DNA from 2 places in the Halomonas sp. AOP7-E1-9 genome. Region 2 is predicted to be linked to the other one. Evidence: predicted binding sites of a transcription regulator. Region 2 holds the regulator's gene; the other holds the start of a gene.

Region 1 (15,049 bases), on a different contig from region 2:
TTTACGGTGGGGATCCCCCAACTGGCTCAGGCATTTTTCTCAGCTGCCAGTATGCTGGTGGCGATACCTACCGGTATTCAAATCTTTGCCTGGTTGGCCACACTGTGGCTTGGTAAACCCAAAATGAAACTCCCGATGCTATGGATCGTCGGATTTTTGGTCATTTTTGTGTGCGGTGGTTTAACCGGCGTTATGTTGGCGCTAGTGCCCTTTAACTGGCAGGTACATGACACGCACTTTGTCGTGGCGCATATGCACTATGTACTGGTAGGCGGCATGCTTTTCCCGTTAATGGCCGGGCTTTACTACTGGTTGCCGCTCTTTTCAGGGCGGATGCCCTCTGAAACGATTGGCAAATGGGGCTTCTGGCTGGTGTTTATTGGCTTCAATGCCACCTTTTTGATTATGCACTGGACAGGTCTTTTGGGAATGCCCCGGCGGGTTTATACCTATGACACGGGATTGGGCTGGGATATTTTTAACTTGTTGTCTTCCATCGGCGGGTTTGTGATGTCGGCAGGGTTCGCCATGGTGCTGATTGATATCGCGCTGCACTTTCGCTACGGCAAACCCGCCAAAACCAATCCATGGAATGCGGATACACTGGAGTGGGCCAATAAACTGCCACCGACTCCCTATAACTTTGTCAGCTTGCCTCCTGTTGAAACACGCCACCCGCTTTGGGAGCATCCTGAGTTGCCGCAGGAGATGGAAGAAGGCAAACACGGCCTGGCCTCAGCAGACCACGGCCGCCGCGAGATGTGGGGCACCGACCCGCTAACCGGCAAAGTGCGTGAAGTTGTTCATGTGCCCAGTAACTCCTGGTGGCCGCTTTTTGCTGCTATGGCGCTTGCGATAGTGTGTATCAGCCTGTTATTGCGCTGGTACCCGTTGGCCGGTTTGGGGGCAGCGGTGGCGGTCGTTTTCCTGCTGCGCTGGTCGTGGGAGAACGGGGCCCATCCTAAAGCGGCGCCTAACGCTAATGTTACGCCTGGCGACCCACCGCTGCACTCCCGAACCATGGATGGCCCCGGCGTTTGGGCCATGACAACCGCAATGATCGCCAATGGATCTTTTTTCCTATCTTATCTATTTGGCTGGTTCTATCTATGGACGATATCGCCTGAATGGCGGATGCCCGAGACATCGCCGCTTTCCTTAATAGCGCTTGTCATCGCGGGTGGCGCATTACTGGGCGGTGCGGCGTTAATGGAGAAGAGCGTACAGGGACTGCGTAAACAACAAGAGCGTGGCTTGGCGTTTAACTTTTACGGCGCCGCGCTATTGGGCGGTATTCAGTTTGCGCTGATTTTATGGGTAATGGTGCGCGCTAATCTGGCGGTTACTGAAACGTCGCATGATGCAATTCTGATGGTAGGCCTCTACTACGCGCTGTTGCATAGCGCCTTGGGGGCAGTACTTTCTCTGCTCCAGGGCTTACGTGTTGGTTACCGCTATGTGGGATTGCATGCGCCGTTTGAACCGGTAGTCGTCGCTTATTTCTGGCGCTATAACGTGGTGGTGTTCTGGATATTGGTTGTTGCGCTGGCCGTGCTACCGCGCGTGATTGGAGGCTAAGCGATGAAAGCAATCGTGCAGCGATTAAATCTTACTCATCCGGGCCATTTTGTAGGTGGGTTGACGCTTTGGAGCATCTGGTTTGTCGCCATTTACGGCGGGCTATCGGTTGCCTGCGCTGTGGTGCCTCCTGAGCCTGACCAAGGTGCATTTAACCATATCAATATCACTCTGCTGTTGCTGAGCTTGGTAACCGCCGTGCTATTGGCCGGGCTTGCCTGGGGGTGTTTTCAGGAAGCTAAACAGCATAAAGGGCGGCAGCACTTTAATGCCTTTGTGTCCGCATGGCTATACGTGTTTTCTGCCTTGGGCGTGGTGTTTGTCGCCGGGCCGATGGTTGGCTTACCGCCTTGTCTGTAAGCGGTAAAGAGCCACCGATGCAGGCGCAGGGGGAGCCAATCGCCAAAGAAGCGCTGTACACGCTAAACGGCATGTGGTGCACCAGTTGTGCGCTCGCCGTGGAGGGCGTGCTTAGCCACCGAAAGGGGATTGAGAGCATCAGCGTTCACTACCCAACCGCCACGCTATGGGTAAAAGGAGCTGCTGAGGCTATCTCGCTCGACACGTTGGCCCCTGGAGTAAAACGACTGGGCTACCGATTAACCGAGCTGGAAGTTGGTGCGGACGCGCATGCGCGCCTTGAGCAGGAAAGCCGCTATTTGAGTTTACGCCTGCTGGTGGGGTCCGTGTTTGGCATGTGGACCATGCTGGCATCCCTGTTGATTTACGCAGGGGCGTTGCCCAACCCAACGATTGAGTGGGTCGTCGCTTGGGTCTCGGGGGCGTTTTCGATCCCCGTTGTGACCTTTGCCGGGTGGCCGTTTTATCGGGCGGGCCTGCGCACGCTACGTGCCAAACGTCCGGGCATGGACGTACTGGTGACCCTCGGCGTTTGGTCTGCGGTCGTGGTGTCGTTCGGACTTTTGTGGCGCGGCTCTGCCGAGGTGTATTTCGATACAGCCGTCATGCTCATTGTGCTTTTGCTAGGCGGGCGGCTAGTGGAAACGCTGTGCCGTCATCGCGGGTTAAAAGCCCTTGATGTTCTGCCCCAACCAAAGGGTGAGGCGCTGGTGTGGGAGGGCGCCAAGTGGCAGGTAAAACCCTTGGCTGAGGTGCTACCGAGTGCCAGAGTAATGCTCACGCCAGGTGAGCTTATTGCGCTGGACGGCATTTTAGAAGAGGCCGCGTGGGTGGATACCGCATCGCTGACGGGGGAGAGCATGCCTCGCCACTTTCCTAAAGGTGAGCCGGTTTATGCTGGCTGTCGGTTACTAGGCAGCACTAATGTCAGTATGACGGTCACTCATGCCTTGGGCGATCGGCGTCTGGACCGTCTTCGCGACCAAATGCGCCATTACCAGACGCAAAAGGGCGAACTGCAAAAACTCGCCGACCGCTTTGCTGCCTGGTTAAGCCCCGTGGCGTTAATACTGGGAATAGCTACTCTGCCGGTGGGGCTATTGTTGGGGCTTGGCCTTGAAGATGCCGCCGTTCGAGCGCTTTCAGTACTGGTAGTTGCATGTCCCTGTGCCGTAGGTTTGGCCGTGCCATTGGCAAGCCTGGCGGGGAGCGGCCGACTGTTAAACCAGGGGATCGCCTTGCGCGACCCGGCAGCGCTTGAAACGCTGGCGAGAGTAAAAACCATTGCGCTGGATAAAACCGGCACGTTAACGCAGGGCGAGCCGGTGCTAGTAAATTGGGTAGGCCGTGAAGGGGTGACCGAGCCAGCGCTTAAAGCCACGTTGTATCAAGTGGCAGCCAACAGCCAGCATCCCTTGGCCCAAGCGCTCAAGCGTTGGGCGGGTTCTGACCCGACATACGTGTCGCGGCAAGCCCAGGTGATAGAAGAGGTGCCTGGGCAAGGGGTGCACCTTCACTTGCCTGAACATGGCGATATTTGGCTGGGCAGCCAACGTTTTTTAACTCGCCAAGGTATTGAGCTACCAGAAGTAGATACCTTACTTGCCGCCTCTGAAGTGATACTGGCGGATGCTCAAGGCTGGTTAGGGAGTTTCTATCTTGAAGATACGCCGTATGAGGATGCCGCGCCGAGTATTCAATCACTGCAAGCCGATTACTGGGTGGTCATGCTGAGTGGAGATAGGCCTGGCGCCGTTGAGGCGGTGGCTGAGCGCCTTGGGCTGGCGCCGAATGCATGTTTTGCAGAGCGTTCGCCGGAGGCGAAAGCCCGCTTGGTTCAGGGGCTGCCAGGGCCTACGCTGTTTGTGGGCGATGGGGTTAATGACACCTTAAGCCTGGCGGCTGCCGATATTGGGGCAGCCCCTTTCAACGCCAGTGATGCCGCCCGTGAAGGTGCAGCTGCGCATTTACTGAAACCGGGTATTTCTAGCCTGGTTGAGGGGCTTGCCACTGCTCAGGCAACTCGGCGTGTCATGTTGCAGAATTTAACCCTGTCGGCCGTCTATAATTCGCTAGCACTGGGCTTGGTGATCGTGATGGCCATCCCCCCGCTGGTGGCGGTACTGGCCATGGTCGCCAGTTCATTAAGCGTTACGCTGAATGCAGCCCGGCTTGCCTGGCGTGATTGAGCATCTGAACCAGCAGGCAATCAAAACGAGAGCGAGGGATAATCCAGTGCCTCGGCCAGCCGTTTTGCCTGATTTCTGACCCAGGAAGGGTCAATTGGCCCCCAACTGATAATCCGGTATTCACCACTGTTATGGCGCTCGCCTTGGGTTGGTTGAAACTGGCATTCAATGTCCAGTTCGGCAAGTGACGCAATCGTATCCTGAGCCGTACGACGCGGCATGCCACAGGCGCTCACGAGCGCAGGTACGCTAGCGACGCCCTGGTCGATCAGGTAAGCCACGTAAAGACGTCGATAAAAGCTGGATTTTGTCTTGCTGAGAGAGTCGGTCATAAAATCTACTGTGTGAATGTCTTATAAATGAGCGCGGACTAAAGCATACTGAACGTCCTCTGCCACAGCCACCGTTTAATACGTATGCCTACTCTCTTTAAAGACGCCATGTCGCATGCGTTAACGCAGACGATTGATGCGCTGCACACGGTGAGCTTCACCTCACAGCTGACGGCGCTTCTCAAAACCATTATCCACTTTGACTGTGCGGTGATCATTGGGTACCGGCCTGATAAACACCCTATCTACCTGTTCGATTCCATTCCCGAGCGCCGTGAGCTGCTTTTTCAGCGCTACTTGCTACAGGATTACCAGCAGGACCCTTTTCTGGTAGCGCTCGACCAAGCACCACGCCAAGGTGTGCTGCGTATGGCCGCTGTGGTACCGCCTGCCGGGTATAACGAGTATGCCAGCAACTTCTATCAGCGAACCGGCTGGCAGGATGAACTTTGCCTCGCCATTCGTCTGGATGATGCCCGCTGGATAGTTATCTACCTAGGATTGTTGGCGGAGAGTGGCGGGTTTTCTTCCTCCGATGCCCACTACCTTGAGCTGTATATTGAGCTGCTGGCCGCGCTGTGCCGCAAACAGTGGGGCAATAATCCGTTGTATCTTTCTGAGCCTTTGCAGCCCGATCAGCCGATTAGCCAGCACATTCACCAGGCCATTGGCAGCTTTGGGCAGGCGCATTTAACCCACCGTGAACAGCAGGTGGCTGCCTTGATGGTGCAGGGCCTGGATTCCGAAGAGATTGCCGAGCGCCTGCAGATCACCCAAGGTACGGTCAAGAATCACCGCAAACGTATTTACGCCCAGCTGGGTGTGGCGTCGTTAAGCGAGCTCTTTGGCCTGTTTATCAATCATGCCATTACCGCACCGCCCGTCACCCAATCCTGATTTCTATCCCTTTAGGGATATCGCGGATTGCGCCGCCAACTTTTAGCCTATGACCATCTTCTCTAATGGCTAAAAAGGCGAGCATGATGACTGTACAGGCATTGCTTCACGACCTTGAACGGCGTGGTTTGATTGCGCAGACAACTCACCTGGATGAGCTTCAGGCTCTGCTCGAATCACCGCAGACCGTTTACTGCGGTTTTGACCCCACGGCGGGCAGCCTGCATATCGGGCACTTGGTGCCCTTATTGATGCTCAAACGCTTTCAGGATGCCGGCCACCAAGGTGTGGCGTTGGTCGGGGGTGCCACCGGCTTGATTGGTGACCCCAGCTTCAAGGCGGCGGAGCGTTCGCTTAACTCTCCCGAAACGGTTGAGGGCTGGGTTAACGCCTTAAGCGAACAGATTTATTGGTTGATGGCCCCACACCTCGAAGCGCCCCTGAAAACGGTTAATAACGCAGAGTGGATTGGCCAGATTAACGTGATCGACTTCTTTCGCGATGTGGGCAAACACTTCTCGATGAATGCGATGATTAACCGTGAATCCGTTCGTCAGCGTCTTGAGCGGCCTGACCAGGGCATGTCGTTTACTGAATTCAGCTATGCGCTGCTGCAATCCTATGACTTTGCCCACCTCAATAAGACGTTGGGCTGCCGGTTACAAGTGGGTGGCAACGACCAGTGGGGCAATATCGTCAGTGGTATCGACCTAACACGTCGCCTGAACGGCGAGCAGGTGTTCGGTATGACGCTGCCGTTGATCACCAAATCCGACGGTACCAAATTCGGTAAAACGGAAAGCGGCACGGTATGGCTCGACCCGGAACAGACCTCGCCTTACCAGTTTTACCAGTTCTGGTTGAATACGGATGATGCTGACGTTTACCGTTTTTTACGCTATTACACGTTCATGGATTGCGATCACATCGACGCAATCGAAGCAGAAGACAAGCAGGCCGCTGGCAAGCCCCAAGCGCAGCGTGTACTTGCTGAAACCATTACCCGCTTTGTGCATGGCGAGGAGGGGCTGGCTGCTGCTCAGCGTATTTCCCAAGCACTGTTCAGTGGTGAAGTAGCTGCGCTCTCATGTAGTGAGCTACAGCAACTTGAGCTTGATGGGCTACGCTGCCAAGACGTAGCGTTTGGACAGACGCTGGAAGAAGCTATGGTGGCAAGCGAACTCGCCTCATCCAGGCGGCAAGCCCGTGAATTGATTGACCAGAACGCTGTACGTATCAACGGCGAGCGCGCCGAGCAAGGGCAGCTAAGTCAAGCATTCGCGCTTTTTGACCAATACTGGATCGTACAAAAAGGGAAAAAGCACTTTCGATTGTTCAAGCGTGGGTAACTTACATGGGATGCCGCTTCCAGGAAGTAGCAGCATTCGCTGGATGTTGCCCATTGTGAACAACCTCTCTTCGATCCAACACCGTTCGCTCTAACACGATAGTGCCACGCCGTTGTCACGCCTATGTCACTTATAGACGCCACTCTTTGCAGGAGTGGGTGGGTTATACGTGCGTTCTTCCTTCCAAGAGGATGTGGCAATGGCCGAAAATATCAATAGTGCTGTGCAAGAGGTCTTACCAAGCCAGGGTCGCAGAATAAAAGTCCGGCGCAAGGGCACGCTAAGGCAGTGGCTCACGCTTGCATTGCTGGTGTATTTCCTGATCTGTGCCGTATCCATCATAGGTAATGGCTTTAAGATTGCCGCGGGCGGCCATGCCGCTCAGTTGTTTGAATTTGCCACCAACCCCTTTGTTGGTTTGATGATTGGGATTGTCGCGACGGCCCTGATACAGTCATCTTCAACCGTTACTTCCGTTATCGTGGCGTTTGTGGCGGGCGGCCTGCCTGTCGCTATGGCGGTACCCATGATCATGGGGGCCAATATTGGTACTACTGTCACCAATACATTGGTAAGCCTTGGCCACGTACGTGATAAAGCCGAGTTTAGGCGGGCGTTCTCTGCCGCAACGGTGCATGACTTTTTTAACTTGCTGGCCGTGGCGATTTTTCTGCCCATTGAGCTTATTTTTCATCCGCTTGAAAAGCTGTCGAACGCTACGGCGTTTCTGTTTTACGGTGATGCTGACCTTTCCATGGGCAGTATTAATATTGTCGGGATGGCAACAAAGCCGATTACCTCTTCGGTTGAAAGTGTCGCCATGAACCTGCCCACGATTGCCGGTGGCGTTGCCATGATTATTTTTGGTATTGCCGTGATTTTTTTAGCGATTCGTTATATCGGCGCACTGCTGAGAGTATTGATGGTAGGGCAGGCAAAAAACATTATGCATAACGCCATTGGACGTGGCCCCGTCGCCGGTATTGCTTCTGGTGCTGTGGTGACGTTTTTAGTCCAGTCTTCCTCTACCACCACAAGCTTAATGGTGCCGTTAGCTGGGTCAGGCGCATTCTCTTTACGGCAGATTTACCCTTTTACATTGGGCACCAATATTGGCACGACGTTTACCGCGCTACTTGCGGCCACCGCAATCACTGGGGCAACTGCCATACTGGCGCTGGAAATCGCACTGGTTCACCTCTTCTTTAATTTATTTGCCGTCGTGGTGATTTTTGGCCTACCGTTTTTAAGACCACTGCCTGTTAAAGGTGCCGAGTGGCTAGGCCGTGCCGCCTCAGAAAGAAAAGCACTCGCCGCTGCTTGGGTATTAGGCGTATTTATTGCCGTGCCAGCTATCCTGATTGCGCTCACCACGCTGTTTTGAGGAAACACCCATGACCCATCAACACGAGCTAGTGTCAACATCGACCGCTGAACTCAAGGCCATGCTGGATGACTCTTCCGAGCTCATTGAAGAAATAAGAGAAGAAATTGCACAAAGAGAAGCGCAAGAGCGCGAACTAGAACCTTTCGATACGCTGATTAAAGAAGCACGACCCAAAATGAACGAAATTCGTAGTTTCTTTACGTTAGTGCTTAATGAGCTACGCCACCGGCCTAAATAAGCGTTACGAATAGCGAAAGCAACAAGGCTACTCCTTTAGGTATTTGTTTGACACTTTCAGTAAGCTGAGAGTATGTCAGGAAAATGCCTTTTTATGGGACCTGTTAGGTCATGCCATACTGTATGTTCATGTCTTGACTTATTCCATTATAGCACTGTTGTTTATTCGTCAGCACAAATGGTTGCTTGTTGAATATTTATCTTTCTAATTCTTGGTCGAGTTGCCCAGTATTCATTAAATGATGGCTGGATAAAATACCTTTTTCACTCATGATGCCTTATTGTAAAACAGTGGCTTAAGTTGTTTTTATTGAGTGGTCATATCGTGCTATGGCCTTGAAGATAATCCTATACCGTTGTGTAGATTAATATGGGAGCCATTGTTTGGATGTTTGTAGCGTCAAGGTTTTTAATCTATTGATGAGTTGGTATATTTTCTTATACTCGTTATTAAACCACTTTTCTACCCGTTGGGTGCTATGAGAAAGAGATGTCACGCCTTGGTTGGTAATATTTTTAGCATTTTCAGATGGATAGACGTTTGCTGGCGAAATAATTTTTTAAATCATACTTACGATTTTTCATTTTTAAGATTTTGTCATAGACTAAAAGCACCATCTATGTAGGTATAGTAAATGTTGATGGTTTGGTAGGGTGGTTTTAGCTGATCTTTGAGCAGTAAACGTGATCCATATAAAAAACTGGGGGTAGTACGATGGATGTCAAAGGGTTAAATGCACGTAATGATAATGACGATGTATATGCATCAATTGACTTGGCGACATCGTTGCCGAAATCCGGGTTTCCCGATGAGGAACGGAATCCTCACAATGTATTTAGCGCCATTCGTGACGAATTAATGCTTGATGGAAATTCCCGCCAGAACCTGGCAACATTTTGCCAAACGTGGGTTGATGATGAAATTCGTAATTTGATGGATCTTTCAATCGATAAAAACATGATCGATAAAGATGAATATCCACAAACTGCGGAGATCGAAGCACGCTGTGTTAGGATGTTAGCAGATCTCTGGAACTCACCCTCGCCAGAAACAACCATGGGATGCTCGACGATTGGCTCTTCAGAAGCCGCAATGCTTGGCGGGCTAGCGCTTAAGTGGCAATGGCGGAAAAAACGTGCGGCAGAAGGGTTGCCCACTGATAAACCAAATATGATTTGTGGGCCAGTACAAATTTGCTGGCACAAATTTGCCCGTTATTTTGATGTTGAACTGCGTGAAATTCCGCTGGAAGGCGATCGCTTGATTATGAGCCCAGAGGAAGTTATCAAACGCGTTGATGAAAATACGATTGGCGTCATACCAACGCTGGGCGTTACCTTTACTTGCCAATACGAGCCAGTAAAAGCTGTCAGCGAAGCGCTGGATCAATTGCAACAAGAAACCGGCCTGGATATTCCTATGCACGTTGACGGTGCCAGTGGGGGCTTCTTGGCTCCGTTCTGCGCGCCAGATCTAGTGTGGGACTTCCAACTCCCGAGAGTAAAGTCCATTAACACGTCTGGCCACAAATTTGGGCTTGCACCTTTGGGAGCTGGCTGGGTGGTCTGGCGTGAAGCAATAGACTTGCCCGAAGAGCTCATTTTTAACGTTAACTATCTCGGCGGTGATATGCCGACATTCGCGCTCAATTTTTCGCGCCCCGGCGGGCAAATCATTGCGCAGTACTACAACTTCCTGCGACTTGGCCGTGAAGGTTACGCCAAAATCCATAATGCCTGTTACGCTACCGCGCAGCATATTGCAGATGAGATTAGTAAACTAGGCCCCTTCGAAATCCTCTTTGATGGGAACAGCAATGAAGGTATTCCTGCGTTGGCATGGAAGCTGAAAGAGGGAGCAAATATTGGCGGTTATACGCTCTATGACCTGGCCGACAAATTACGCTCGCGCGGCTGGCAAGTCCCTGCTTATTCTATGCCAGCTCACCGTGAAGACTTGGTTATCCAGCGTATCCTTGTTCGTCATGGGGTGAGCTACGATCTAGGCTGCTTGTTAATTGAAGATATGAAGCGAGCACTTCAGCATTTTGAAGATCATCCCGTGGTTAATCCACTATCAGAAGATGAAGCCAGCGGCTTTAATCATTCCTGATTTGAGACTCTTTGGTTGTTAGGGCGGCTAGACATCGCCGCTCTAATTAGCGAATAAAAGAATGACGGATTAATAATTCGTTTCTTCGGGGAATAAATATGGATAATACACAATCGATAGCCGCGCCAAAGCAGCTTTCGTTATTGGGTTTCTTCGCGATAACGGCTTCAATGGTAATGGCGGTATATGAATATCCTACCTTTGCAACATCGGGTTTCTCGTTGGTCTTCTTTCTTATTCTTGGTGGGGTTCTGTGGTTTATTCCGGTAGGGCTTTGCGCGGCAGAAATGGCGACGGTTAAAGGCTGGGAAGAGGGTGGGGTTTTTACATGGGTATCCAAAACGCTAGGTGAACGATGGGGATTTGCGGCAATCTCCTTTGGCTATTTGCAAATTGCTGTCGGCTTTATTCCTATGCTTTACTTCGTGCTAGGCGCACTCTCTTATATTCTTAATTGGCCTGCACTGAATAGCGACCCGATAGTCAAAACGATTGCGGCGTTGATTATATTGTGGGGATTAGCGTTAACTCAGTTTGGCGGTACCAAGAATACGGCGCGGATTGCAAAGCTAGGCTTTTTTGCAGGTATTCTACTGCCCGCTTTTATCTTAATTGGGCTTGCAGTTTTGTATCTTCGCTCAGGTGCGCCGGTCGCTATTGAAATGAGTGCACAGACGTTTTTCCCCACCTTTGGTAGTATGAGTACCTTGGTAGTGTTTGTCGCTTTTATACTGAGTTATATGGGGGTTGAAGCGTCGGCGACTCATGTCAATGAGATGAAAAACCCTGGTCGTGACTATCCTCTCGCCATGTTATTTCTTATGGTTTCTGCCATTCTCTTAAGTTCTCTCGGTGGGTTGACGATTGCATCTGTTATTCCTCACGAGCAAATCAACTTATCTGCGGGCGTGATGCAAACGTTCAGTGTGTTGATTAACCACTTTGGCAGCCATTTTGAATGGGCTATTCGGATTATTGCTGCGCTGCTATTGCTGGGCGTGCTGGCTGAAATAGCCGCATGGATTGTTGGACCATCACGCGGCATGTTGGTAACCGCGCAGCAGGGTATCCTGCCGGCGCGTTTTGCTAAAGTAAACAAGAACGGCGTGCCGGTGGCGTTGGTTATTTCTCAGCTAATCATTACAACGATCGCATTGATTATTCTGACGAATACGGGGGGAGGAAATAATATGTCCTTCCTGATTGCACTAGCGCTAACCGTCGTTATCTATCTGTGCAGCTACTTTATGCTATTCCTGGCTTACATTACCCTTGTTCGAAAACAGCCTGAAAATCAACGTACCTTCAATATCCCTGGCGGTAACAAAATAAAAATTACCGTTGCAGTAGTGGGGTTACTTACTTCTTTAGTTGCTTTTGTCGTCTCCTTCTTCCCTCCCACGGGGTTGCCAGGAAAAGAGTCTAACGAAGTGTATACCGGTTTGCTGATCGGCTGTTTCCTTGTAGTGCTATCGATTCCGTTTATTATTTATGGAGTGCATAATAAAAGCGCTGCGCCAAAAAACCTTAAACTACACCATATCAAGCCCCATACCGCGCCCGAAGGTCACTACTTTATTCATCCCAAAGCCCGCAGTACGCATCACATCACTGTTGATGGAGAAAAGCTGCATTGATGAACCATGGGAGGATGTTTAGAAAGGTCGTCATTAGATTTTAAGCAGAGCTATGACGAATAGCGAAAAACAGTAGTATTAATCACTTAGGCATTTGCTTGGCACTTTCAGTAAGCTGAGAGTATGTCAGGCAAATGCCTTTTTCATGGGCTTTAATAAAAAAGCTCGCCCTGAGCGTTGGGCGGGCGAAAGTCTCGGGTATTCAGCCCTTGCTCGGTACGAGATTGAAAGTTCCACTGGCGGCTGGCGCGATTAAAGCGTTGTGCAATCATATCGGCAAAAATACCTTCGCCGCGAAAGCGCTTACCGAACTGAGCGTCGTAGGCCTTGCCGCCCCGGCATTGGCGAATCAGGCTCATTACCTTGGCCGCACGCTCGGGGTAATGGGCATCCAGCCAGGCTTCAAAAAGAGGAGCGACTTCATGGGGTAAGCGCAGCAGCATCCAGGACGCCGTTCGTGCGCCAGCACGGCTGGCGGCCTCAAGAATCCGCTCTATTTCATGATCCGTTAATCCGGGGATGACCGGAGAAACAAGCGTTCCGACGGGAATGCCAGCAGTATTCAGCTCACGGATAACTTTTAAACGCGCTTGAGGAGAGGCCGCACGAGGTTCCAGCGTGCGTTTCATATTGGCGTCTAGGCTGGTCAGGCTAATAAATACGCGCACCAGGCGGTGTTCGGCCATCTCAGCCAGCAGATCCATATCCCGTAACACTAACGTGCTTTTGGTCACAATAGTGACTGGATGGCGGCAAGCCAATAATAGCTCAAGCAACTGGCGCGTTAAGTGGCGCTTGGCTTCTAGTGGCTGGTAACAATCGGTATTACCAGAGAGATTGATTGGTCGGCAGACGTATCCAGGCTTGCAAAACTCCTCACTTAATTGCTCCACCAGGCCATTTTTGGCAATCAGCCTGGTTTCAAAATCAAGCCCCGGGGACAGATCCCAATAGGCATGAGAAGGGCGGGCATAGCAGTAAACACAGCCATGTTCGCAACCTCGGTAAGGGTTCAATGAGCGATCAAAAGGCAAGTCTGGCGACCGGTTCCAGGAAAGCGCACTCTTACTGGTTTCTTCGCGTACTTCAGTTGCCCGTGTGGGGGAAGTCTCTTCGCGCCACCATCCGTCGTCTTCTGCCACGCTATGGGTTGGGGCAAAGCGGTTGTGCGGGTCATAGGTTGCCCCGCGGCCTTTGTGCACGGGAGGCCGTATTGGTGATTTGCCGAGAGACGCCATACACCTGCCTCTTTCTATATTTGTGTATATATATACAGTATATGCGTTGTGACCAAGCGTGCAAGCGTTACTCAGGAGAAACCCGCAATGAACAGTTTTACGGATCGGCTACTGATTGCGATTCATGTTTATTAGAAATAATTGACTTACCTTCATTAGCAGTCATGAAAATGACATTTTTAGGCGCTACGATTTGTTGGATATCAAATTAGCTAAATTTATTTTAGGGATGAAAATGAAGAACTTTACGCGCAACGCACTCACGTTGGCACTGGCATCGGTCATGGCTACGCCGGTATTAGCGCAGGAAAATACAGCTAAGAACGTTATTTTGATGATCACCGACGGTACCGGTATCGAGACGTTCCGTGCGGCAAGTTACTTCCGTCACGGCGCGCTGGGCCATGAAGTTTATGATGAGTTTGACACACAGCTTTTCATGGCAACGCATCCGTTAAACACCTCTACCACGCCCACCAAGAGTGATGACGGTACGGTTACGTTTGAACCAGCCGAGCTCTGGAACGACGAGGCGGTAGATACCGTTTACGAAGGTAGCCTGGGTAACTACAAGGGCTACTTTGCCGGTTACGACTACGCTCGGGCTGATTACACCGACAGCGCGGCAGCGGCAACGGCGCTGGCTTCAGGCCATAAGTCCTATAACAGCGCCATCAACTGGTCCAACGATGATGAGCCGCTTAAGCATATTGGCGAATACACTGTTGATAGCGGCCGCGCTCTGGGTGTTGTCTCATCGGTGCAGGTCTCCCACGCGACGCCTGCCGGTTTCATGGCCCATAACGTAAGCCGCAACGACTATAGAGCCATTGGCCGCGAAATTGTCGATTCTGGCCTTGCCACTGTCGCCATCGGTACCGGGCACCCCTATTACGATGCAGCCGGCGAGCATGTCGATAACCCCGGTGAGAGCGATTTCCGCTTTATCGGTGGCGAAGAGACCTACCAGCGCTTGGTAGGCGGCGAAACGGATTACGCCTTTATCGAAAGCAAGGACGATTTTGAAGCTCTGGCTGCTGGTGAGTTGGATCTTCCCAAGGACAAAGTACTGGGCCTGGTGCAGAACATTCAGACGCTGCAATACAGCCGCCCCGGCGTAACCGGCGGTAATCTACTGGATACGTCACCAAGCCTTGCCACACTGACGGGCGGCGCTTTGAACGTGCTCAATGCCAGTGAAAACGGCAACGAAAATGGCTTTTTCCTGATGGTTGAGGGTGGCGCTGTGGATTGGGCTGCTCACGCTAACAACCTGCCGCGTATTATCGAAGAGCAAATCGACTTCAACGAAGCTGTGGAAGCGGCCGTTGAGTGGGTAGAAAACAACAGTTCCTGGGACGATACCTTGATCATTGTAACGACTGATCACGGTAACGGTTTGCTTCAAGGTCCTGACTCTGATGTGAATGCCTATAGCCCGATCGTTAATCAGGGTGCTGGCGCGCTACCCTTGGTACGTTGGCATTCCGATACCCACACGCGTGAGCTGGTACCGTTGTATGCCCACGGCGCGGGCGCTGAGTTCTTCTTTGACATTGCTCAGGCAGAAGACGGTCTTTCCCGCTATGAAGTAGACGAAGACAGCCACTACTGGATCGACAACACCGACGTATTCCGCGCGGGCCTAAACGCTTTCGGTATCGAAGCTGAATAAATAGGCAAGTATAGCAAGTACAACAGAGCCGCCTTCGGGTGGCTCTGTTCCGTTGGT
Region 2 (15,049 bases):
CGCCCCCGAAAACACCCTGGCCGCGGTTGACCAGGCCATCGTCGATAAGGCTGACGCCGTAGAGCTGGATGTTCGCTTATCCGCCGATGGGCAGGTCATGATTTACCATGACCGGAGTCTGGCAAGATTAACCGGTGATAACAGAGAATTCGGCGACTTAACGCGTGAAGAGCTTAGTCAGTACGACATAGGCAGTTGGTTCGGTGATGCTTTTCAAAACGAGCCTATCGCAGGCCTGGATGAGGTACTCGAACGCGTGCGTGGCCATGCCGGGTTGATGATCGACATGAAAGCGCTGCCCGGCGAGGAACAAGCACTTGCTGATGCAGTCATTGCCCTGCTGCGTGCTGAAACCGATATGCGCTATGCCTGCTGGGCTAAAAGCAATCACCCTATAACAGCGTATGGAGAATGCGGCTTTCCCAATGCAATGCTGGAGATACGGGTAGCCACGATGACGCCCGCCCTGACTGCCCACATTAAACGCCAGGCGCCTGAACTACGCGTCACACTGCTGGCACAGTTAATCCTGCCAGGCACGCTGGACCGTCGAAGCTTCGATGCCCTGGGGCTTCGCCATAACCGTATTACAGCAGAGGAAGTGCGTCTTGCAGCGCTTTATGGCTATGAGATACATGCCTGGACAGTTAATGACCGGGCAAGAATGTCCACACTGATCGACTTAGGGGTTGATGCGATTATTACCGACTATCCCGAGCGTTTACGTGAATTGATTGAAGAACGGCGAGCGCTAAGCGATGGGGAACTTCTGTTGGTGAAGCTGCGCAATTGGCTACGTCAGTGACGTGTACTTAAACACGCCACTGACAGCTCATTTCGTAAAGCCAAGTGGGATCAATCGCCCATAACAACGCCTTCGCGACGCGGGTCGGCACCGCCAAACAGCGTCCCATCCTCCAGCCTACGGATAGCCTGAAGCCCACTGGTTAGCTCTCTTTCACTGATGGTATGACCGTACTCCTCAAGCACTTCCAGGGTCGCTTCCGGGAAGCCTCCCTCTTCCAAATAAACATCGCCTCCCATGGTAATGGCGTGAGGCAAATTGAGCGCTTCTTGTGCACTCATCCCCCAATCACGCATCGCCACTAACGTGCGGGCGGTGTAATGAATAATAGCCGCACCACCCGGCGATCCCAGGCTTGCCACCAGTTCGCCCGACTCTTTATCGAAGACGAGTGTTGGGCTCATGCTTGAACGCGGGCGCTTGCCAGGCTCAACCCGATTAGCAACCAGCTCGCCGTCCACCTCTGGGGTAAACGAAAAGTCGGTCAACTCGTTATTAAGCAGGTACCCACCCGGCAGCCCGGTTCCTCCATCAGCAAGGATGCGCGAACCAAACGCCTGCTCAATAGACGTGGTCATCGCCACGGCATTGCCTTCAGCATCAATAATACTGATATGGCTAGTGCCATATTCCGGCTGATCCGGCTGTGAGGCAAAGCTAACATCAAGCTCACCGGGGTTCCCTGGCTCCGCACTATCGCCCATGCTGGTGTCGCCAATTAACTTACTACGCTCTGAAAGATAGTCAGGCGCCAGCATTAATGACCAGTCCCCACCCGGCGCCTCTACGAACTCAGGGTCCGCGATATAACGTCCGCGATCAGCGAAGGCCAGCCGAGAAGCCTCCAAAAACTGATGCAGCCAACCACTGCTGGATACGCCGTTATCCAAGGGTGCTTCCAACAACGGCTGCTGATCTAAAAGGCCCAGTATTTGCATAATGGTAATATGCCCAGACGAAGGCGGAGGGAATCCGCACACTTCCCACTGTTGCCATGGCGTACACAGCGGTTCCCGCTCAATTGTCTGGTAGCCGCCAACATCCTCAAGGGTCATGCTGCCTGGCCGCACCGGATGGTTCTGTACACGATTTACTAAATCCTCAGCAATGTCGCCCTCATAAAAGGCCGCGCTGCCGTTGGTCGCAATTTGACGCAATATGTTCGCCAACGCCGGATTTTTTAACGTGTCGCCAACCGCTAGCGGCTCGCCGTTAGGCTGGTAATAGAAGTTCTCGGCGAGCGGGTCACTACGTAACGCTTCATCATTGGCAAGGCTGGTGTGCAGCCGTTGACTAACGGCAAACCCTTCCTCGGCAAGCGTAATAGCGGGTTCAAAAAGCGCCTCCCAAGCCAACTGGCCGTGCTCTTTATGCGCCTGTTCCAACATTCGCACCGTGCCTGGCACACCAACAGAAAGTCCACTGGCTACCGCATCTGCAAAGGGCAGCGGCTCGCCATTTTCCATGAACAGCTCCCCTGTCACCGCACCAGGCGCTGTCTCTCGGCCGTCGTAAGCCTGAACGTTTGAGCCATCATAGAACATTAAAAAAGCGCCACCGCCAATGCCGCTGGACTGAGGCTCGACCAGTGTTAATACCATTTGCACAGCGATAGCAGCGTCAATGGCATTGCCACCATTTGCCAACACTTGATAGCCTGCATCCGTTGCCAACGGGTTAGCCGCCGCAACTGCAAACGACTCCGCCTCCCAGCCGGGTTTTTCCTCATACCCCGACCCAACTTCTGGCGTTATAGAGGGGGTTTCATAGCTAAACCCAAAGCTATAGACCGGCACTAACAGCAATCCTGATAGTGCTAATTTAATCCTTTTTGGGGACATTACACTGCCCTCTCGCATCCTGGGAAATATCAAGTAAGTAACCACACAACAGAGTAGCCTATAAAACGCATGCGCCCGGCACAATGGCCGGGCGCAAAATAGCGGTTTACAGGTCGACGTTAGGTGATTGTCTCGCCTGCCAACATAAACCACGTCTCAAGTACTGCATCAGGGTTGAGGGATACCGAATCAATCCCCTGCTCCATCAACCACTTAGCCAACTCAGGATGATCTGAGGGCCCTTGCCCACAAATCCCTGCGTATTTGCCTTGGGCTTTACAAGCCTGAATAGCCATTGCCAACAATTTTTTCACCGCCGCATTACGCTCATCAAACAGATGCGCCACGATGCCTGAGTCACGGTCCAGCCCCAGCGTTAACTGCGTAAGATCGTTAGAGCCGATTGAGAAGCCGTCGAAGTGTTCAAGAAATTCTTCAGCCAACAATGCGTTAGCAGGTAGCTCGCACATCATGATCACTTTCAGCCCGCTTGCATCGCCGCGCTTCAAGCCGTTTTCTGCCAACAGATCAACCACCTGCTTGGCTTCATCAGTGGTGCGTACAAAGGGCACCATGATTTCGACGTTATCAAGCCCCATCTCGTCGCGTACGTATTTTAAGGCGCGACACTCAAGCTCGAAGCAGGGCCGGAAAGCGTCCGAGATATACCGCGAAGCCCCACGGAAGCCCAACATGGGATTCTCTTCGCCCGGCTCGTAAAGCTTACCGCCAATCAGGTTTTCGTACTCGTTGGACTTGAAGTCAGACAAACGCACGATAACCCGCTGAGGGTAAAAGGCCGCCGCCAACGTGGAAATACCTTCCACCAGCTTGTCCACGTAGAAAGTTACCGGGTCGGTATAGCCCGCGGTACGAAGGTCAATCACCTGCTGCAAGTCAGCGGGCAGCGTTGCGTAATCCAGCAGTGCCTTAGGGTGAACGCCAATCATACGATTGATGATGAACTCAAGCCGGGCAAGCCCTACGCCTGCGTTAGGCAGGCTGGCAAACCCAAATGCACGATCAGGGTTGCCCACGTTCATCATAATCTTGAACGGGATTTCAGGCATGGCATCGACGCTTGAAACCTTGCAGTCAAAATCCAGCAGGCCATCATAAACGTGGCCGGTGTCACCTTCGGCACAGGAAACGGTGACATCGGTGCCTTCTCTGAGCTGCTGTGTAGCGTCACCACACCCAACCACCGCCGGAATGCCCAGCTCACGAGCAATAATCGCCGCATGGCAGGTACGCCCACCACGGTTGGTAACAATGGCTGAAGCCCGCTTCATAATGGGCTCCCAGTCTGGATCCGTCATGTCGGTCACCAGAATGTCACCGTCAAGAACCTTATCCATATCTTCCGGACTCATGACCACTTTGACCGTGCCACGGCCAATGCGCTGACCAATCGCCCGGCCGGTAATCAGGGTACGGCCCTTCTCGCGCAGCTGGAAACGCTCTAACTTGCCGCCTTCCTGCTGCGAGACCACCGTTTCAGGGCGTGCCTGCACGATATAGAGCTTACCGTCGTCACCATCAAGCGCCCACTCAATATCCATGGGGCGCTCGTAGTGCTGCTCAATCGTCACTGCCTGATGGGCCAGATCCATCACCTGCTGGTCGCTAATACAGAAACGATTACGCTGATTAAGCGGCACATCAACGGTGTCGACGGATTTACCAGCACTGGTTTCCTGGCCGTAAACCATCTTGATGAGCTTGGAACCCAGGTTACGCCGTAAAACCGCCGGGCGGCCAGCCGCCAGAGTGCCCTTATGAACGTAAAACTCGTCAGGGTTGACGGCACCTTGCACAACCGTTTCGCCCAGCCCCCACGAGGCCGTCACAAAGACAGCATCGCGGTAGCCTGATTCGGTATCCAGGGTAAACATGACCCCAGAAGCGCCCGTCTCAGAGCGCACCATTTTTTGAACACCCGCTGACAGCGCGACGTTTTCGTGAGCGTAGCCACGGTGAACGCGGTAAGAAATTGCGCGATCATTAAACAGCGAGGCAAACACCTCGTGTACAGCGCGTTTGATATTATCGAAACCTTCGATATTCAGGAAAGTTTCCTGCTGGCCCGCAAAAGAGGCATCCGGCAGATCTTCCGCGGTTGCCGAGCTGCGCACCGCTACTTTCAGCTGAGGGTGCTGCTCCTGCAGTTGCTCATAGGCCTGACGCAGCGCACTTTCAAAAGCGGGCGGCAGCGGCGTATCAATAACCCATTGGCGAATATTAGTACCCGCTTCCGCCAGTGCTTTAACATCATCAACGTCCAGGCGCGATAGCGTGCTGTTAATGCGCTCGTTAAGCCCTTCATGAGAGAGAAATTCACGATATGCGTGAGCCGTAGTGGCAAATCCACCCGGTACGGTTACCCCGGCACCTGACAGATTGGAAATCATCTCGCCCAGCGAGGCGTTTTTACCACCCACGCGTTCGACGTCGGCCATACCTAACTGATCGAACCACAGAATGTACTCTTCCACGCAACCCCCTCGCTTTAAGACGTTGATGCAATCTTTTAGATCGCCAATCATTGATCGTGTCACCCTATCACCGTGCCACCCTATTCGCCATTGGTCTAATAGCGAAGGGAGTGGAGGATTTTTACAACATAAGGCGTATACGGGCAGTTTATGTAGTCGCCTGGGGCGTTGTGCTTAGCGAACACTCGGCACACAATAGCGTATCTATTATTTAATTGACGGGCGTGATTATGAAGCGGACAGCTTTCTTTATTTCCGATGGTACCGGTATTACGGCCGAGAGCCTGGGTCGCAGCCTGTTGGCTCAATTCAGCGATATTGAGATCAACATGCTGACCAAGCCTTATATCGATACGCTTGATAAAGCGGAAGCGCTTGCCCGGGTTATTGAATCCACTGCCGCTCGAGATGAGCAACAACCGATCATTATCGATACCATCGTTGACCAGCAGATACGCGATGTAATTCGCCAAGCGCCGGGCTTCAAGGTGGATATCTTTTCTACCTTTTTGAAACCCTTGGAGCAGGAATTAGGCACCCACTCTTCTTACAGCGTGGGAAGAACTCACTCGATTGGCAGTGACGATGTCTATATGGACCGGATTCATTCGGTACACTTCGCACTCGATAACGACGATGGCGCCCGTACGCATCAATACGACAAAGCCGATATTATTTTAGTGGGCGTATCGCGCTGTGGCAAAACACCCACATCGCTTTATTTAGCGCTTCAGTTTGGCATTCGAGCGGCCAACTATCCGCTTACCGAGGACGACCTTGACGAAGACGGCACGCTCAAGCTGCCCAAGGTGTTAGCACCGCACCAGCGCAAGTTGTTTGGGTTAACTATTGATGCTCGCAGGTTATCCGCCATACGCAATGAGCGTCGGCCGAACAGCCGCTATAGCTCAATGGATCAGTGTCTGCAGGAAGTCGAACAGGCTGAAGCGCTTTACCGGATTATGCATATTCCGTTTATTGATGCGACGCGCTTTTCAGTAGAAGAAATTTCGACACGGATGATTGCCGAGACAGGCTTAGCGAGGCGCTTCTCCCCCCGCTAAACCAGCACTAAATGTACAACGCTAAAAATTACATGCCTTTGGGGGCGAAGATACCTGGGGCGTTACGCCAGTAGCCTTTGTAGTCCATACCAAAACCGAACACATAGCGGTCCGCGACCTCCAGGCTGCAGTAATCAGCTTTCAAGCCCGGCACCGCTTTGCGGTTATGTTGCTTATCCACCAGAACGGCAGTCGTAACGCTGGCTGCCTGAGCTTCTTTACAGTAAGCAAGAATTGCGGCGAGCGTCGACCCTTCATCCAAAATGTCATCCACAATGACGACGTGGCGCCCGGCCATGGGAATTTCAGGGGATACGCGCCAGAAAAGCTCGCCACCGCGCAGCTCGTTGCGATAACGCGTGGCATGCAAATAGTCCACTTCCAGCGGAAACCCCAATCGGGTCAGCAGATGCCCGGTCGTAATCAAGCCACCGTTCATCACACAATAAAAAACCGGCAGTTTGTCCCCCAGGTCTTCAGTAATGGCCTCCGCCATGCGATCCAGCGCCCGCTCGACTTCTTCCTGAGAGATCAGGCAGTCTGCTGTTTCCATTAGCTGGCGCATTGAGTCCAATGACTCAAGCGCTTCTTTATCCAATTTGGACATGGGGTAACTCCCAAAAAATGTAGCAATATTGCGAAAAGAAAAATCAGGTGGGGTTAGGGAAGTCCGCCAGCGCTTCTAGCCTGGCATGCGTACGTCGCCAACGCCCCAGCGCGGTCAGCGCATCCAAATCAGGTCGTGCACGGCCATAGCGGAGTTTCGCAGGGCGCTTATTGGCGATGCCTTGGCTGGCTTCAACAACCTCAAGCGCAGCGGCACGGTCGTTACACACCAGCAACATATCGCAGCCAGCGGCGAGCGCAGCAGCGGCACGCTCGCGTGGCGAGCCCGCTTCGTGAGCACCTGCCATACTTAAATCATCTGAAAAAATACAGCCTTTAAAGCCCAGCGATTCACGCAGCATACCCAACCAACTGGGCGAAAAGCCCGCCGGGCGTGTATCAAACGCTCGATAAATGACATGCGCGGGCATGATGCCATCCAACTGGGGGGCTAGCTGTTCAAAGGGGACAAGGTCACGCTGTTTAATTGCCTCCATTGAACGCTCATCAATGGGCAGTGCGACATGGGAATCCGCGGCTACGCCGCCGTGACCAGGGAAGTGTTTACCCACAGCGGTCATGCCCGCCTGATGCAAGCCCTCAACAAAAGCGGCGCCTAATTGAGCAACGTGCTCAGGGTCACCACTGAAACTACGGTCGCCGATGACGCTAGAAATTCCGCTATCCACATCAAGCACGGGTGCAAAGCTTAAATCCAGCCCACAGGCGGCCATTTCCATGCCAAGCAACCAACCTGCGTCTATGGCGAGAGAGCGGCCTTCTTCAGGGTCTTGAGCATAACGCTCGCCAATCCGGGCCATGGCCGGTAAGCGGGTAAGCCCTTTTTTGATACGCTGTACACGGCCACCCTCTTGGTCAACCGCCAATAAAAGATCGCCCCGTATACGCCTTATATCGCTACACAGCTTGCGCACCTGGTAGGCGTCTTCCACATTACGGGCAAACAAAATCACGCCACCGACAGCAGGTTCAAGCAGCAAGCGCTTTTCAGCATTGGATAATTCAGGCCCTTCCAGGTCGAGCATGACCGGGCCAATAGGTTGAGTCATTAGCAGGGATCCAACAAAAGGGCCGATGATTTTAGACGATCAACGCACAGAGTCAAAAAAGCCTCTGCGTAAGGCCATTACAGATGGCTGCCATGTAGCCAAACAGGCGTTCCAGGCACGGCGCGCTCAAAGATATAAAGCAGGTCCTCGTTGCGCATACGAACACAGCCATGTGAAGCAGGTTTGCCCATCGGTTGATCGGGCGGCGTTCCGTGTACATAAATATAGCGGCGCTGAGAGTCAACCGTGCCTGCACGGTTAAATCCTCGCTCTAACCCACACAGCCATAAAATACGCGTCAAAATCCAGTCACGTGTCGGATGAGCGTCGGCCAAGTCACTTGAGAAAATTTCACCGGTAAAACGCCTGCCTCTAAATACCGCATTGACCGGCTGTTCATGGCCAATTGCCGCGCGAACATAGTGCCAGCCATGCGGCGTTTGGCCACTTCCTTCTTGCTGGCCAACGCCAGCGCGTCCAGTAGAGATAGCGCACTCAAAGTCTGGTGTTTGACCCTGCCACCAGCGCAGGATTTGTGCGCCGGTATCAATTTCGATCCAGCCGTCTTTTTTAGGTGGCAACTCAGCTAACAGGGGCGTTCGCATGCTGCGCTCCTTCAACCTCTTGCGGCAGTGGAGCATTCATGGCGGCAACGACCACAGGGCGCAAGCGTCGCACTAAATCACGCACAGTCACCTGCTCCTGATAATCCTTGGAGGCGATATCACGTAGCGCATCCAGCCCCGACAAGGTGAAAATGACCGTACCCAACATAAAGTGCAGCCGCCAAAAACGCTCGGCATCGGGTAAATCAGGGGTCGCCTTACGCACAAGCCCGGTAAAGCGGGTAAACACATCCCCATATTGCTCTTGAATATGGCGCCGTAAATGCCCCTGCGCTTGGCTATAGGCTAATCCCAATAAGCGCATGAAGACTTTCAAACTATCCCGTTCAGCAGGCACTGCCAGCACCGTGGTGGCCATTGTTTCAAGTAGCTCTTCCAGGGGGATGGCGCGATCGGCATAGTGGGCTTCAAGCTCATCGAGCGCACCATGAAAACGCTGAGTAAACGGGTCTAGATAGCGTGAGAATACGGCTTGGATAAGGGCTTTCTTGGAACCAAAATGATAATTAACAGCCGCCAGGTTTACCCGTGCTTTACTGGTAATGTTACGCAGTGACGTTTCAGCAAAGCCACGCTCTGCAAACAGCACCTCAGCGGTATCCAGAATGCGTGACACCGTGTCAGATTGTGCCATTATGGCCTCCGGAGAAACGAGTGTTTAAAACATGCCAGAATAGTAAGTCATATCTTAATCAGGCTCAATCACCCTTATTCACCGTTTTTTTTATTTGGCTACCCTGCGCATTAGCGTTAATTCAAACGTCTTACCGCTCACAAACAGTGTTTTAACAAGCTGCTTTTTTAACCATGTACTGGATAGAGCAACATACTGTATACTTAAACACATACTGATCAAGCAGACAGATACCGACTGTCTTTTATTGTTTATGGAGTTTGGTATGTCGCGGCCACTCACAGCACGTCAGCAACATGTTTTTGATTTTATAGTAAAAACTATGGGTGAATTCGGCTACCCTCCCACCCGCGCCGAAATTGCCAAGGCCTTGGGCTTTAAATCCCCCAATGCCGCTGAAGAGCATTTACGTGCTCTTGAGCGTAAAGGCGTTATCCGGATTATTCGCAATACGTCGCGGGGGATTCGCCTCCCCAACCAGGAAGCTCAGGACGTTAGCGAATTACCCGCCACCGTTGCAGCCAACAGCAATGAGCTTCCGCCAATGGGCTTGCCGGTTATTGGTGAAGTGGCCGCTGGCAACCCGATCCTTGCAGCGGAGCATATTGACCGTTACTGCCCGCTACCCGCGGAATATTTCACCCCTAAAGCCGACTACCTCCTGAGGGTACGCGGTTTATCCATGAAGGATGTGGGCATCCTGGAAGGCGATTTACTGGCGGTGCACCGCACTGATCGTGTACGTGATGGGCAAATCGTCGTTGCGCGGCTGGAAGATGAAGTCACCGTAAAACGCTTTCAACGCCAAGGGCATCAGGTCATGCTGATTGCGGAAAACGCTGATTTTGCACCGATTGAAATCGACCTGCGAACCCAATCCCTGGATATTGAAGGCGTAGGTGTAGGCGTCATCCGTGGCGGTAATGGCCAAGCGTTAGGCTAATAAGCCGTTTGCGTAAAATCGGTTTTTAAAAGCATCAAGGGGGTGGCCATTTTCATGGCCACCCCCTTGTTTTGTTACTGGTTCAGCTTAAACAGTTTTTAAAACGCTTAGCTAAAGACAACGGTCTTATTGCCGTGGATCAAAACGCGGTCCTCCAGATGCCAGCGCAGGCCTCGCGCCAATACGGCTTTTTCTACATCGCGCCCAAAGCGAACCAGGTCAGTTGGCGTATGGCAATGGCTCACACGATGAATGTCCTGCTCAATAATCGGCCCGGCATCCAACTCCTCCGTCACGTAGTGGCACGTCGCGCCAATTAGTTTTACGCCGCGTTCATAAGCCTGATGGTAAGGCTTGGCACCGGCAAATGAAGGCAAGAAGCTGTGGTGAATATTAATCACCTGCCCAGCGTAACGCTCACACAACGACGGGGGCAGAATCTGCATATAGCGCGCCAATACAATACAGTCCGCTCGCGCGTTATCAATAAGCTCCTGCACCTGAGTAAACGACTCTTCCTTATTATTCGGGTCCACCGGCACATGGTGATAAGGAATACCGTACCACTCAGCGATTGAGCGCATATCTTCGTGATTAGAAATCACACCGGCGATATCACAATCCAGCTCACCTGCCTGCCAACGGTAAAGTAAATCCACCAGGCAGTGAGACTCACGGGAGACCATGAGGATGACGCGCCGACGCTTTTGAGTATCCATTAGCGCCCACTGCATGGAAAACTCTTGAGCAATTGGCTCAAAGGCGCTGCGTAATGTGTCAACGGACATGCCAAGCGAATCGGCCAATATCTCATAACGCATAAAAAAGCGGCCCGTTTGCAAGTCAGAATGCTGACTGGCCTCGGTGATAGAGCCGCCTTGTTGAGCAATAAATCCAGACACACGGGCAACAATACCCACCTGATCGGGGCAGGAAACGACTAAACGGTAATAATGAGACATGTGAAGTACTCTTGACGACCTACGAAATACAAATGACAAACCACTATTGGCATCGTCTATTGGCATAGTGCAACGGCGCCGCAAACAGCGGCTAAATAGCGACGCCGTAAATAACGGCTGCCTAGTGTACCGGAACCCTATTAACGAAGCACCGTTATCTAATGTCGGGGGTCATTGTTAGCCGCCCCTGCCTTCCCGTATAGTTAAGGCATTACTTTTTAGGCTTTTCATAACCGATGCATCCACCACGCGTTCAACTTCGTCCTCGCCGCCGCCCACCTCTGCGCCTACTGCCGCTGGGTGGGTGTGGTGAAATCGGCATGAATCTAACGCTGTATGGATACGACGATCACTGGATCGCGGTCGACTGCGGCATGATGATTCGCCAGGATTTGCCTAACTCGCCCCTTCAAGTACCTAACCTGGGCACCGCCGAGGCACTGAACATAACGCCCCAAGCGTTATTTATAACGCATGGACATGAAGATCACATTGGCGCGGTTGCCTGGTTATGGCCCAAGTGGAACTGCCCTATCTATGCCACCCCACTTGCGGCAGGTCTCTTACGTGCAAAATTCGCTGAACACCAGCTAAGTAGCGCCGCGATTAAGATTATCGAGCCGGGCGAAGCAATGGAAACGGCACCCTTTTCGGTGCGCTATTTGCCGGTTACCCATTCGATCCCTGAAAGCTGCGCGCTGGTCATCGTGATGGGCGATTACCGCATAATGCACACAGGGGATTGGAAGCTGGACCCAGAGCCGCTGATTGGCACGCCCATTAACGCGGCGCACTTTCGAGCGCTTGCCCCGATTGATTTAGTAGTAGGTGATTCAACCAATGCCCCTCTGCCTGGCCACTCCAGCAGTGAAGGCGATGTGGCTAAAGCGCTGGCTAAAAGCCTGAAGGAGTGCAAGGGCCGCGTCGTGGTCTCCTGTTTTGCAAGCAACCTTGCACGCGTACTGGCCATTGGCCGGGCGGCTCATCAATGCGGCCGTCGGGTCAGTTTGATGGGACGATCCATGGAGCGCATGGTGAGCATTGCACGTGGGCTTGGCTACATGGATGACTTCCCAGCGCTTGTTCCCCCCCATGATTTGGGCTATTTGCCCCCCGATGAAGTGGTGATTATCGCCACAGGTAGCCAGGGTGAGCCTCGTGCAGCACTGCAACGACTGGCCCAAGGGCGCCACCCGTTTATTGACCTTGAGCCTGGCGATAACGTCATTTTCTCTGCCAAAGCTATCCCCGGCAATGAACGCCCTATAGAGCAGCTCAAAAAACGCTTGGTCCAACTTGGGGTCACGATCTTTGATGAGGTTAATCATCCTGAGCTGCACGCCACAGGCCACCCTGCGCAAGAAGAACTCATCACATTCTACCAGTGGATCAGGCCCAAATATTTGATCCCCGTGCACGGCGAAGCGCGCCACCAGCAGGCCCACCAAGCGATTGCAGACTCCTTGGGCATCAGCGCACCTTTAGCACCCGTTAATGGCGACATGATCGTTATGGACCACTTGGGACTGCGCTGCGAAGCCCGCCACCCTCAACCGCCCTGTATCGTTAATCAAAATAGCGTTGTGCCGCATCCAGGCCTGGAGGCCACCAAAACCACGACGCGCCGAGGCAGTTTATTTCTCGCCCTGCCTGTCGCGGCCAGCGATACCGGATGGTGGCGCATCGGTCGCTTGATGCTGGATAGCAACAGCGCCAGCCCGCTCGACGAAGATAGCTTTAGCGAATGGCTGGACAATCAGTTGGAGGAGATTAAAGCGGATACGCTGGCTGATTTGCGCCTTGCGCTACAGCCACGCTTGATTCATTGGTTGGCGGACCACATGCAGCACATGCCCGAGGTCCACTTACAAATAATGGCCGCGGAAGCGCCTCTATAAACGCAACGAGGCGTAACCGAATCCTGTAGAACGCAGCGTACTCGCCAGGCGGGTACTGTAATAGCCTTATGACCAGCGCTCGGCATCTTGCCAATCGGCAGCGCGCTCTTTCACCCAATACTCACCCTTGGTGGAATGCTCCTTTTTCCAGAACGGCGCTTGGGTTTTTAAAAAATCCATAATAAAGTCACACGCTTCAAATGCTTCGCGCCGGTGAGCGCTCGCCACCAGCACCCTAACGATGGGATCCCCCGGCGCCAGGTAACCCACCCGATGAACAATATAAACCGCTTGGAGCGCCCAGCGCTGCCACGCCTGTTCGCCTATCTGCTCCAACGTACGCTCTGTCATGCCGGGGTAATGTTCCAGGGTAAGCCCGGTGACATCAGGCGACTCGTTAAAGTCCCGAACCAACCCTGTAAAACTGACAACCGCGCCAATATCGGTTCGCTGGGCGAGCGTCGACGCATAGCCATCGCCTAATGAAAAAGGCGCTGACTGGACTCGGACCTGGATATTCATCGTTTAGCCCCCTGTCACGGGTGGAAAAAAGGCGACTTCATCCTCGTCAGTAATCCGTGCGCTATCGTTGGCCATCACCTGGTTAATCGCACACAGCGTCCGTTGGTCGGTGAGCACGCTAAATCGTGTATCACGCTGGCTCAGCGCAGCCTTCAAACCCGCAATATCACGGCTCGGCACCTGGTCCAGATCAAGCACCGTATCACTCACACCGACACGTTCACGCAGCTCGGCTAAAAACTTCACCCGAACACAGGGCGAGGCGCAGCGTTCGCCTAATGTCACTTCGCCTGCCGTCCCCTCCCCCGTCACAATGGGGGCTTGCGGGCGAGCACTGCGCTGATAATCACCACGTACGCCGCCGCGTTTGCTTTCAAGCTGAACAGCGTCGATACACATATCCTTATCGACGGCTTTACACATATCGTAGAGCGTTAAACACGCGACCGACACCGCGGTAAGCGCCTCCATCTCAACACCCGTGCGCCCATTTAATCGGCACAGTGCCGTCACGTGGACACAGCCCTGCGCAGGGTCGATATCAAATTCAATGGAGACTTTGGAAAGCGCCAACGAATGACATAAGGGAATCAATTCATGGGTACGCTTCGCGGCCTGAATACCGGCAATACGGGCCGTTGCAATGACATCGCCCTTGGGTAACTCGCCATCACTTAGCAGCTTCAGCGTTTCTGGCTGCATTAAAATCCGCCCCGAGGCGACGGCCTCACGACGTGTTTCGTGCTTATCACCCACATCGACCATATTAGCTTCACCACGCGTATTGAGGTGGGTTAGCTGCATGTTTATCACCTATGTTTTAAAAATGTGCCATTGGGTTGAGTGCTAGCCCACGTACGCACCCAGTGAGTAATTGCATCGATATCATTAAGGTTTAGCGGGGTAATCCGGGGGTCAAGCTCAACCGGTGGTTGATCATCAAGCGCCACCGCCTGAATCGTCGCATCATGAAGAATAGACGGCTCTCCAATTCCCTTACGATACAGTACGAGCTTGGGAATGGGCCATGCTTTGAATCCTTCGACAATCACAAGGTCTGGCTCATGGTAAGCCATCATCGCCAGCAACGCTGCCAGGTCTGGCTCATCCTGACCCGGCGTTTCCTGCATTAGCGCAAAGCGTTCCCGTGAGGCGACCAGCATCGGTGCCGCCCCGGCGCTACGCAGCTCATAGCTATCTTTACCGGGTTTATCCACTTCAAAACTGTGATGGGCATGCTTTATGACAGCTACCTTTAGCCCTGCCTGGCGCAACCGTGGCAGCAACTGCGTTAGTAGCGTCGTTTTTCCCGTTCCACTCCAAGCGACAACGCCGAGTACGGGAAATGCAGTGGCTACATTACTTACCATATACATGTCTCCTTCCCTGGTAATGAATCCTGATAAGGACGAGGGAGCTGTTACTCCCCTTCGCGCTCACGAGGCAATAGCCAATTCAGTACGATACCTACGAGAGCCGCCAAGCTTACGCCCTGCAGGGTAAATTGACCTCCCCCAAATTGCATGCCGCCAATACCAAACACTAGAATCAACGACACCACCACCAGATTGCGTGGCGCGGTT

The links. The regulator LexA, encoded in region 2, represses DNA repair genes until DNA is damaged. The targets are predictions, from matches to a motif close to TACTGTNTANNTANACAGTA.
Region 1: the regulator LexA is predicted to act here: its motif matches at 13,338-13,357, upstream of ACT3R4_RS12400 (PA0069 family radical SAM protein).

What each region holds. Positions count from the first base shown of each region.
Region 1 is NZ_JBQSVC010000022.1:280-15,328, reverse strand. Features, by position in the region: gene ctaD (cytochrome c oxidase subunit I) at 1-1,578, shown strand, start outside; gene ACT3R4_RS12445 (hypothetical protein) at 1,582-1,938, shown strand; gene ACT3R4_RS12440 (heavy metal translocating P-type ATPase) at 1,956-4,127, shown strand; gene ACT3R4_RS12435 (winged helix-turn-helix domain-containing protein) at 4,148-4,459, opposite strand; gene ACT3R4_RS12430 (helix-turn-helix domain-containing protein) at 4,544-5,356, shown strand; gene tyrS (tyrosine--tRNA ligase) at 5,443-6,705, shown strand; gene ACT3R4_RS12420 (Na/Pi symporter) at 6,905-8,089, shown strand; gene ACT3R4_RS12415 (hypothetical protein) at 8,100-8,330, shown strand; gene ACT3R4_RS12410 (glutamate decarboxylase) at 9,045-10,442, shown strand; gene gadC (glutamate/gamma-aminobutyrate antiporter) at 10,541-12,079, shown strand; gene ACT3R4_RS12400 (PA0069 family radical SAM protein) at 12,232-13,317, opposite strand; gene ACT3R4_RS12395 (alkaline phosphatase) at 13,553-14,992, shown strand.
Region 2 is NZ_JBQSVC010000020.1:20,109-35,157, reverse strand. Features, by position in the region: gene ACT3R4_RS11980 (glycerophosphodiester phosphodiesterase family protein) at 1-805, shown strand, start outside; gene ggt (gamma-glutamyltransferase) at 856-2,646, opposite strand; gene ppsA (phosphoenolpyruvate synthase) at 2,766-5,141, opposite strand; gene ppsR (posphoenolpyruvate synthetase regulatory kinase/phosphorylase PpsR) at 5,372-6,205, shown strand; gene ACT3R4_RS11960 (hypoxanthine-guanine phosphoribosyltransferase) at 6,234-6,812, opposite strand; gene nagZ (beta-N-acetylhexosaminidase) at 6,856-7,881, opposite strand; gene ACT3R4_RS11950 (L,D-transpeptidase) at 7,959-8,486, opposite strand; gene ACT3R4_RS11945 (TetR/AcrR family transcriptional regulator) at 8,464-9,141, opposite strand; gene lexA (transcriptional repressor LexA) at 9,407-10,084, shown strand; gene purU (formyltetrahydrofolate deformylase) at 10,192-11,046, opposite strand; gene ACT3R4_RS11930 (ribonuclease J) at 11,367-12,944, shown strand; gene moaE (molybdopterin synthase catalytic subunit MoaE) at 13,011-13,466, opposite strand; gene moaC (cyclic pyranopterin monophosphate synthase MoaC) at 13,470-14,270, opposite strand; gene mobB (molybdopterin-guanine dinucleotide biosynthesis protein B) at 14,276-14,836, opposite strand; gene ACT3R4_RS11910 (uracil-xanthine permease family protein) at 14,887-15,049, opposite strand, start outside.